3 regions of the Streptomyces sp. NPDC088387 genome follow, and region 2 is predicted to be linked to each of the others. Evidence: riboswitches for the same ligand, from Rfam matches in the RefSeq annotation. Region 2 holds a riboswitch; each other region holds the start of a gene.

Region 1 (3,267 bases), on a different contig from region 2:
GGCGCGAGCGCGGCGAGCGGTACCACATGGGACGCCGTCGCGGAGTGCGAGAGCGGCGGCGCGTGGAGCGCGGACGAGGGCAACGGCCGTTACGGCGGTCTGCAAGTGACCCAGCAGGACTGGGAGAGCTACGGCGGTCTGGACTACGCGGCCAGTGCCGACCAGGCCAGCCGTTCGCAGCAGATAGCCGTGGCCGAGCGGATCCTCGCCGACCAGGGGGTCGGCGCGTGGTCCGTCTGCGGCCTGGTCCACGGACTCACGCAGGACTCCAAGCCGGCCGACGTCGACACCGGCGTGGGGGGCGACGCGACGTCCGGCTCCTCCAGCGAGTCCGACGCGAACGACTCCAGCGGCTCGAATGGCCTGAATGGGTCGAACGATTCGGACAGTTCGAACAACACGGACGGTTCCGACGGCTCGACCGACGGCCGGACCGATTCCTCCGGCTCCTCCGACTCCACCGGATCGTCCGACCCGTCCCAGTCGCCCGATTCCTCCGACGGCTCGGACTCGCCGTCCGATTCGTCCACTTCGCCCTCCGGTGACGCTTCGGGCGACACCGACCCCTCGGGTGAGCCGGACGGAACGGACGATTCGGCCACCCCGGTCTCGCCGAGCGACCCCGCCGCCGACCCGGCCGGCGACCCCTCCGGGGCAAACGGCGATGAATCGGACAACTTCCCGCAGGAAGTCGGCTCTTCGTACCTGGTCGACACCGGCTCGCTCTCCGGCACGGGCCGCCATCGTGGCAACAGCGCCGACGAGGACGCCGTGGGGGACCGTACGGTCATCTCCCCGGACGCCTCCGCGGGCTCCTCCGGCCGTCACGCCTCGCGCGGCAGCGGCGACGCACGCGACCCGCTCGACAGCTCCTACACCGTCCGCAACGGTGACACTCTCTGCTCCATCGCCGACTCCCTTGGCTTCGACGGCGGATGGCGCAAGCTCTACGCGGAGAACGAGGAGTCGATCGGTACCGACCCGAACCGCATCGTCCCCGGTCAGACCCTGGAACTCGGGGCCTAACCGGACGAAAGGCAACGGGAGTTCGCGTCACACTTCGCGCTGAATGTCCGGTTTGGTGAAAGTGTGGGATGAGTCTCAGAAGCCCTGATCGTCTTTGAAATTCGGCGAATCGCGTGTCTACGGTCAACACCGCTCGCAGCAGTGAGCCCCGACAACCGCCACGCCGAATCCTGCCGGTGGTCGTCCGGGAACAGTCGTCGCGTCAAGCGCCGTAGGCAGGAGCGGGGGACCCACAGGTAAGTGCCGGGCCCGGCGGTCGAGGTGACTCGATGTCGGAACCGGCTTGGGGTGTAGCCGTGCCGTACGGGACGAAAGCCTCGTACGAGACACGGCCGGGCAACTCAACCGGCCCGAACCCGACAGCTCACCTCGCAGGCGTCGGTGAGGGGATCAACCATGCTGTTTTCCGGCAAGGGCAAGCACCGCCGCCCGTCCAAGGCCACCCGTGTCGTCGCGCTCGCCGGTGTCACCGGTGCCGCCGTCGCCGCCCCGCTGATGGCGGCCGGCAGCGCCTCCGCCGCCACCGCGTCCGAGTGGGACGCCGTCGCCCAGTGCGAGTCCGGCGGTGACTGGTCCATCAACACCGGCAACGGTTACTCCGGCGGCGTGCAGTTCTCCCCGTCGACCTGGGCCGCCTACGGCGGTACGAAGTACGCGGCCGCCGCCTACCAGGCCAGCAAGGCCCAGCAGATCGAGATCGCCGAGAAGGTCCTCGCGGGCCAGGGCAAGGGCGCCTGGCCGGTCTGCGGCGTCGGCCTGTCCAACGCCGCCTACAACGGCGGTGGCTCGACCACCCCGAGCCAGCCCTCCACCGAGTCGCAGAGCGGCACGGACCGTTCCTCGGAGGAGCAGAGCGCGTCGCGTTCGCAGGAGCGCCCCGCCGCCCCGAAGAAGGAGACCGTCACGACGCCGACCGGCGCCAAGGTCAAGAAGGGCGACGGCGAGTACAAGGTCGTCAAGGGCGACTCGCTCAGCGCCATCGCCGCCGAGCACGACGTCAAGGGCGGCTGGGCGAAGCTGTTCGACCTGAACAAGGACATCGTCGACGACGCCGACGTCATCTTCCCGGGTCAGCAGCTGCACCTGAAGTGACCCACGGCTCGCGCACAGCCGAGCCCCAGTCCCCCCACAGCCTCTCCCCCCATGCTTGAGGTGCTTCCTCTCAGAGGCTCCCGTGCGGGTCCCCCCGTCCCTCGCGGGTTCCCCGTCCCGGTGCGCGTTCCCCCGTACGCACCGGGACGGGGCTTTTCTATGCCTTCGCACACCACCGTGGCCGGCCGTACGCCACGGCTTGGACACCCGTCTTTGTTTCGTTCGGAAACATTTTACGATCGGTTCTGTCCGCGGGATGGTCGACCGGCTGGCCGAACGCACCAAGCCGGTTAGGCTCGTCTCGCAGAGCCGCTGCGGTCCTGCCCCACCGCGTCACATCCACGAAGGAGATGCTCGTGCCGTCCATCGACGTCGTCGTAGCCCGGGAAATCCTGGACTCCCGAGGCAACCCCACGGTCGAGGTCGAGGTCGGCCTCGACGACGGCAGCACGGGTCGTGCCGCCGTTCCGTCCGGCGCCTCCACGGGTGCCTTCGAAGCCATCGAGCTCCGCGACGGTGACCCCAACCGCTACCAGGGCAAGGGTGTCGAGAAGGCCGTCCTGGCCGTCATCGAGCAGATCGGCCCGGAGCTCGTCGGCTACGACGCCACCGAGCAGCGCCTGATCGACCAGGCGATGTTCGACCTGGACGCCACCGACAACAAGGGCTCGCTCGGCGCCAACGCCATCCTCGGCGTCTCGCTCGCCGTCGCGCACGCCGCCTCCGAGGCCAGCGACCTGCCGCTCTTCCGCTACCTCGGCGGTCCGAACGCGCACCTGCTGCCCGTTCCGATGATGAACATCCTGAACGGCGGCTCGCACGCCGACTCCAACGTGGACATCCAGGAGTTCATGATCGCGCCGATCGGCGCGGAGTCCTTCTCCGAGGCGCTGCGCTGGGGCACCGAGGTCTACCACACCCTCAAGAAGGTGCTGAAGAGCAAGGGCCTGTCCACCGGCCTCGGCGACGAGGGCGGCTTCGCCCCCAACCTCGGCTCCAACCGCGAGGCCCTCGACCTCATCCTCGAAGCGATCAAGGAAGCCGGTTACGTGCCCGGCGAGCAGATCGCCCTCGCGCTCGACGTCGCCGCCTCCGAGTTCTACAAGGACGGCAAGTACCTCTTCGAGGGCAAGGAGCGCTCCGCCGCCG
Region 2 (3,267 bases):
CAGCCGCGCGACGAAGTCCGCCGCGAGTGCCAGCCAGGTCACCGCGGCCACCGCCAGCAGGATCCTGGACAGGACCTCGTACCCGGTCAGATGGAGGCCGACCGACAGGATGCCGGTCGCCATCACGGCGGCCCCGGCCGCCGGCGGACGCTGCGCCCACCAGGCGCGGGGGGAAGGGGTGCCGGGCATGGGCCGATGCTAAGGAGCGTGCCCGGGGAGAGGGGTGGGGCGCGCACACGCGCGGACGGAAATCCACGCGGGCGCATGCCACCGGACGCGGCGGCCCACCGGACGTGGAGGCCCACTGGACGCGGAGGCTCACCGGACGTGCGGGCCCACTGGACGCGGAGGCTCACTGTCGTGGAGGCCCACTGGACGCGGCGGCCCACCGGACGTGGAAGCCCACCGGACGTGCAGGCTTACCGGACGTGCGGGACCACTGGACGCGGCGGCCAACCGGACATGGAAGCCCACCGGACGCGGCGGCCCGCCGGGACGGCGGAGTGCCGCCGGGACACCGGACGGTCTGCAACGACAAAGGGCGCGTGTCCTCAGACACGCGCCCCCGGCGCACGGTGACTCCTAGGCGGGCCGCACTACCGCGCGCCCCCGTCTCAGGCCGGCCTCACCACGCTGTGGATCGCCGACTCGCCGTCGTAGTAGATCGACTCCTCGCGCACGTACGTGCCCGGCTTCGGGGCGTGGATCATCATGCCGTTGCCGATGTAGATGCCGACGTGGGTGACGTCGTCGTAGAAGAAGACGAGGTCACCGGGTTGGGCGGCGGCGACGGACACCGTGGTGCCGGCGTTCACCTGGTCGTAGGTGGTGCGCGGGATGTCGACCCCGGCGGCCTTCCACGCGGCCTGGGTGAGGCCGGAGCAGTCGTAGGAGCCGGGGCCGGTGGCGCCCCAGACGTACGGCTTGCCGGCCTGCGCGCGGGCGAACGCCAGCACCTTCTCCGCCTTGGCGGTGTACGAGCCGTCGGTCGGCGTGGACTCCGAGCCGGTCGAGCCCGACGAGGAGCCCGTGGAGTCGCTCTCCTGCTGTTGCTGCTGGGCCGTCTCTTCCTGGCGGCGCTGGTCCTCAGCCTGCTGCTGGGCGAGCTCCGCCGCCTTGCGGTCGGCCTCTGCCTGCTTCTGCTTCTCGATCGCCGCGAGACGCGCCTTCTCCTCGGCGGTCAGTTCCGACAGCAGCTGCCGGGCGTCGGCGAGTTTCCTCTGGACGGTCGCCTTGGCCGTCTTGAGGTCGCCCTGCGTCTCGGTGAGCGTCTCCAGGCCTTCACTGGCCGCCTGACGCTTCTCCATCGTCTCGGACTGCTGGGTGAAGTACTCGTCGACCGCGTCCTGCTGGCGGCCGGTCAGCCGGTCCATGAGCTGGGTCTGGTCGAAGTAGTCCTGCGGCGAGTCCGCGAGCATGAAGGTCGCGGTGTCGGGGACGGAGGCCCCGCTGCGGTACTGGGCCGCGGCGTACGAGCCCAGCTCCTCGCGCGCGTCGTTCAGTTTCTGGGTCCGCTGGGCCACGTCGTCGAGGAGCGTGTCGACCTGCTTGCGCTGTTTCGACGTCTTCTCTTTGGCGGAGTTGTACTTCTCCGTCGCCGACTCGGCCTGGCGGTAGAGGTCGTCGACCTTCTTCTCGACTTCCTCAAGGCTCGGCTTGTCGTCCTCGGGCGCGGCGTTGGCCGTCTGGGAGAGCAGGGCGACGGAGGTCAGGGCAGCCGTGGCGAGGGCGGGGGTGCGTATGCCTGCCACGCGCGCGCCCGTGGGGCGCGACTTGCGGTGCGACGCCAAAGGAGGCGACTCCTTCCATGGGCCGCCTACCGGGTTAGCTGTCGGGTTCGGGCGGGTGGTTCGGAAGGGTTGCCCTACGGTCCGCTCCCCAGTGGGAGTTCGGACCGATTCACCCCGGAGTTCGGTGGGTCCCCGGCTCCGGCTGCCACGTGGGCGCACCGGACTCGGCGGAGGCGGGACGGCCCGGCGACGTTCGCCGGTGGGGGTCGTTCGGCCTGAGCGAACGGTAGCCAACTCGTGTGCCGCCTGTGAAGGTTGGTGGGCGATATGCCCGATACATTTTCGTGACCTTTCTGTTCGAGTGTCGCGCTGCGTGGTCAATGCGGACTGTTGTGCGGTGAGTTGTCCGAAGTGTGCGTTGTTTAGTGATCTTCGTGTACGACGCCTCCTGCTGCGGGTTTCCGGACCGACGCGCCGCGCGACGCTCCGGCCAGCCACAACGGGGATCCGTCGATCGCTACGGAACGTGACCGCGTGAGTGTCCGCGGTGAAGCCCGGCCACAGGCCGGAACCGTACGGTCCCCCACCCGCCGACGGGGGATGTTCCCGGGGTGGCCGCGGGCTGTCAGTGGGGCGCCCTAGACTCGGAGAGCGATGAGCAGCCTCTTTGACGACAGCTTCCTGGCGGACCTCCAGGCCCCGCGGGCCCATGCGGAGGAGCCCCCGCCGCCCCCCGAGGACGATCATGCACCGGAGCAGGTTCCGGACGATCTGTTCGGCGGGAAGTTCGACGCGCCACCGGACCGGGAGGCGTACTACCGCGACGGTGCCCCGCGCCCGGCCCTCGACGCGGCAGCCCTCCTGGACGGGCTGAACGACAACCAGCGGGCCGCCGTCGTCCACTCCGGCTCCCCGCTGCTCATCGTGGCCGGCGCCGGTTCCGGCAAGACGCGTGTGCTCACCCACCGCATCGCGTACCTGCTCGCCGAGCGGAGCGTCCACCCCGGCCAGATCCTCGCGATCACCTTCACCAACAAGGCCGCCGGTGAGATGAAGGAGCGCGTCGAGCACCTCGTCGGCCCGCGCGCGAACGCGATGTGGGTGATGACCTTCCACAGCGCCTGTGTGCGCATCCTGCGGCGGGAGTCCAAGAGGCTCGGCTTCACGTCGTCGTTCTCGATCTACGACGCCGCCGACTCCAAGCGTCTGATGGCCCTGGTCTGCCGCGACCTGGACCTCGACCCCAAGCGCTACCCGCCCAAGTCCTTCAGCGCCAAGATCAGCAACCTGAAGAACGAGCTGATCGACGAGGAGGACTTCGCCGCACAGGCCACGGACGGTTTTGAGAAGACCCTCGCCCAGGCGTACGCGCTCTACCAGTCGCGCCTGCGCGAGGCCAACGCCCTCGACTTCGACGACCTGATCATGACGACGGTCAACCTCCTGCGCGCGTTCCCGGACGTCGCCGAGCACTACCGCCGCCGCTTCCGGCACGTCCTCGTCGACGAGTACCAGGACACCAACCACGCCCAGTACA
Region 3 (3,267 bases), on a different contig from region 2:
GGAGCGCTGCGGCGCCACCCTGGACTCGCACGCCGACCACCCCGGTGTACGCCTCAGCCTCGAAGTCCCGGTCTCCCGGCTGCCGAAGGCCCTCGGACTGCTCGCCGACGCCCTCAGGGCGCCCGCGTTCGCCGACAGCGAGGTCGAGCGGCTGGTGCGCAACCGCCTCGACGAGATCCCGCACGAGCTGGCCAACCCCTCGCGGCGCGCCGCGAAGGAGCTCTCCAAGGAGCTGTTCCCTGCGACCGCGCGCATGTCGCGCCCGCGCCAGGGCACCGAGGAGACCGTCTCGGGCATCGACTCCGGCGCCGTACGGGCCTTCTACGAGAAGCACGTGCGTCCCGCGACCGGCACCGTGGTGGTCGTCGGCGACCTGACCGACGTCGACCTGGACGCCCTGCTGGCCGACACGCTCGGCGAGTGGACCGGCTCCTCGGCCGCGCCTCGGCCCGTGCCGCCGGTCACCGCCGACGACACCGGCCGGGTCGTCATCGTGGACCGGCCCGGCGCCGTCCAGACCCAGCTGCTCCTCGGCCGCGTCGGATCCGACCGGCACGCGCGCGTGTGGCCGGCCCAGGTGCTCGGCACGTACTGCCTGGGCGGCACCCTCACGTCCCGCCTGGACCGGGTGCTGCGCGAGGAGAAGGGCTACACCTACGGCGTGCGCGCGTTCGGGCAGGTCCTCAGGTCCGCGCCCGACGGCAGCGGTGCCGCGATGCTCGCCATCAGCGGCTCCGTCGACACGCCGAACACGGGACCGGCCCTGGACGACCTGTGGAAGGTCCTGCGCACGCTCGCCGCGGAGGGGCTCACCGACGCGGAGCGCGACGTCGCCGTGCAGAACCTCGTCGGTGTGGCGCCGCTCAAGTACGAGACGGCGGCGGCCGTCGCGAGCACCCTGGCGGACCAGGTCGAGCAGCACCTGCCCGACGACTTCCAGGCCACGCTCTACCAGCAGCTCGCCGCGACCGGCACCGTCGAGGCCACCGCGGCCGTCGTCAACGCCTTCCCGGTGGACCGGATCGTGACCGTCCTGGTCGGCGACGCCGCGCAGATCAAGGCGCCCGTGGAGGCCCTCGGCATCGGCGAGGTCACCGTGGTGACGGCCGAGTAGCGGCACGCGCGTGGAGGGGCCCTGGTGACCGCTGTGTCACCAGGGCCCCTTTATGTCGGAATTGCGGGAGAGGCTGTGTGTCTGACCTGTGGCATGCGCTACAAACGCCCTGATCGGTTTGGGGATTGAAAGATGTCCCCTTTAGCGTCGTCCGGGCTGTCCGTCGGGCACCGCGCCGCATCCGTGGCACCGGACAGCCATCGCCGAGTCCCCGCAGGCGCGAGCCTGGGGAGCCGGGGACCCACACGTAGTCCCTGGGGTGAATCGGACGCCCGCGCGCAGCGTGGGGGCCCGTAGGAGACCTTCCTGCTCCGAACCCGTCAGCTAACCCGGTAGGCGAGAAGGAAGGAAAGGACCAGCCACTCCATGGCGTTCACGCGCGCCACCGGGAAGCACCGGCGTACCGGTCGTCCCAGCCGAATACAGCGCACCACCGCCCGCGCGGCGGGTGTCGCGGCCCTCACCACCACCGGCGTCATCGGCTCCCTGGCAGCTCCGGCGCTCGCCGCCGAGCCGGCCGTCGAGGAGACCGGACTGCTGCCGGTCATCAGCATCGGCGACTCGGTCGCTGCACAGATCGACGCACAGGCCGCCGCCCAGAAGCAGGCCGCCGAAGAGGCGGCGCGGAAGAAGGCCGAGGCGCTCGCCAAGAAGCGCGCCGAAGAGGCCGCCAAGAAGCGGGCCGAAGCACTCGCCAAGAAGGAACGCGAGGCCGAGGAGCGCGCCGCCCGCGAGGCCGAGCGCAAGCGCCTCAACACCTACGTCACGCCGATCACCGGCTCGTACGTCTCCACCGGCTACCAGGCCGGCGGCTCCCTGTGGTCCTCCGGCAGCCACACCGGCGTCGACTTCCACGCCGCGAGCGGCACGTCCGTCCACGCGGTCGGCTCCGGCACGGTCGTCGAGGCCGGCTGGGGCGGCTCGTACGGCAATCAGGTCGTCATCAAGATGAACGACGGCACGTACACCCAGTACGGCCACCTGTCGTCCATCGGCGTGTCGGTCGGCCAGACGGTCACCCCCGGCCAGCAGATCGCCCTGTCCGGTGCCACCGGCAACGTGACCGGCCCGCACCTGCACTTCGAGGCCCGCACCACCCAGGAGTACGGCTCGGACATCGATCCGGTCGGCTACCTCCGCTCGCACGGCGTGAGCCTCTGACGCTCCCGCGCGGTACACCGCCGTACCGACGACAGGCCCCGGCTGCCCCGCCGGGGCTTTCGTCGTTTCCGCGCGTTGTCTGTCCAAAAAATATCCCTGGATTCCGGTCTCCCGTCGGATATTCACGCGCATTGCAATAGAGTCACGGAACACGCGTCCATCGTCGACGTTTCACGGGGATTAAGGCGGAGGTCGGTCATGCGAATTCCGGCGCACTCGGTGTGCACCGCGATCCGGGACGACATCGTCGCCGGTGTCTACGAGCGCGGCGGCCGACTCACCGAAGAAGTCCTCGCCCGCCGCTACGGCGTCTCGCGCGTCCCCGTCCGGGAGGCACTGCGCACACTGGAGGCCGAGGGCTTCGTGGTGACCCGGCGGCACGCGGGCGCGTGCGTGGCGGAACCCACCGAGCAGGAGGCCGCCGACCTGCTGGAGATGCGGATGCTGCTGGAGCCGCTCGGCGCCGCGCGGGCCGCCCAGCGGCGCACCGAGGCGCATCTGAAGGTGCTGCGCGGTCTGGTCCGGCTCGGCCAGGAGCGGGCCAGGAGAGGCAACAGCGACGACCTGCGCTCCCTGGGCAGCTGGTTCCACGAGACCCTCGCCCAGGCCTCCGGCAGCCCCGCCCTGATCTCCATGCTGACCCAGCTGCGGCACAAGATCGCGTGGATGTACGCGGTCGAGGCGCCGCTCGCGCCCGCGGACTCCTGGGCCGAGCACGGCGCCATCGTGGACGCCGTGGTGCGCGGCGACAGCGAACGCGCGCGTGCCGTCACCGCACAGCACACCGAGCGCGCCACGGCCGCGCACCGCCTGCGCTTCCACGGGGGCGGCGCCGCCGACCGTGTGAGGACTTCGCAACATCCCGTAAACATGTCGGGCCAGCGGCTTTAACAAAGGCGCCGTATACAAAGAGTGGGGATATTTGGTGGCCGTGAATTCCGGCTGCCATTTTCCGGTTCGGTGCGGAAGTTCTCCGCTCTTTATCGCGATGT

Evidence for each region. Region 2 has a riboswitch for cyclic di-AMP ahead of ACIQAC_RS13020 (NlpC/P60 family protein). Riboswitches for the same ligand answer to the same signal wherever they lie in the genome.
Region 1: another riboswitch for cyclic di-AMP. It lies ahead of ACIQAC_RS36220 (transglycosylase family protein); the one in region 2 lies ahead of ACIQAC_RS13020 (NlpC/P60 family protein).
Region 3: another riboswitch for cyclic di-AMP. It lies ahead of ACIQAC_RS16940 (M23 family metallopeptidase); the one in region 2 lies ahead of ACIQAC_RS13020 (NlpC/P60 family protein).

Annotation. Positions count from the first base shown of each region.
Region 1 covers NZ_JBIVNC010000019.1:105,783-109,049, reverse strand. The annotation lists gene ACIQAC_RS36225 (transglycosylase family protein) at 1-1,026, shown strand, start outside; cyclic di-AMP (ydaO/yuaA leader) riboswitch at 1,224-1,419, shown strand; gene ACIQAC_RS36220 (transglycosylase family protein) at 1,423-2,118, shown strand; gene eno (phosphopyruvate hydratase) at 2,469-3,267, shown strand, end outside.
Region 2 covers NZ_JBIVNC010000004.1:350,910-354,176, reverse strand. The annotation lists gene ACIQAC_RS13025 (tellurite resistance/C4-dicarboxylate transporter family protein) at 1-189, opposite strand, end outside; gene ACIQAC_RS13020 (NlpC/P60 family protein) at 615-1,790, opposite strand; cyclic di-AMP (ydaO/yuaA leader) riboswitch at 1,798-1,970, opposite strand; gene pcrA (DNA helicase PcrA) at 2,385-3,267, shown strand, end outside.
Region 3 covers NZ_JBIVNC010000005.1:511,567-514,833, reverse strand. The annotation lists gene ACIQAC_RS16945 (M16 family metallopeptidase) at 1-1,114, shown strand, start outside; cyclic di-AMP (ydaO/yuaA leader) riboswitch at 1,306-1,467, shown strand; gene ACIQAC_RS16940 (M23 family metallopeptidase) at 1,481-2,275, shown strand; gene ACIQAC_RS16935 (GntR family transcriptional regulator) at 2,474-3,166, shown strand.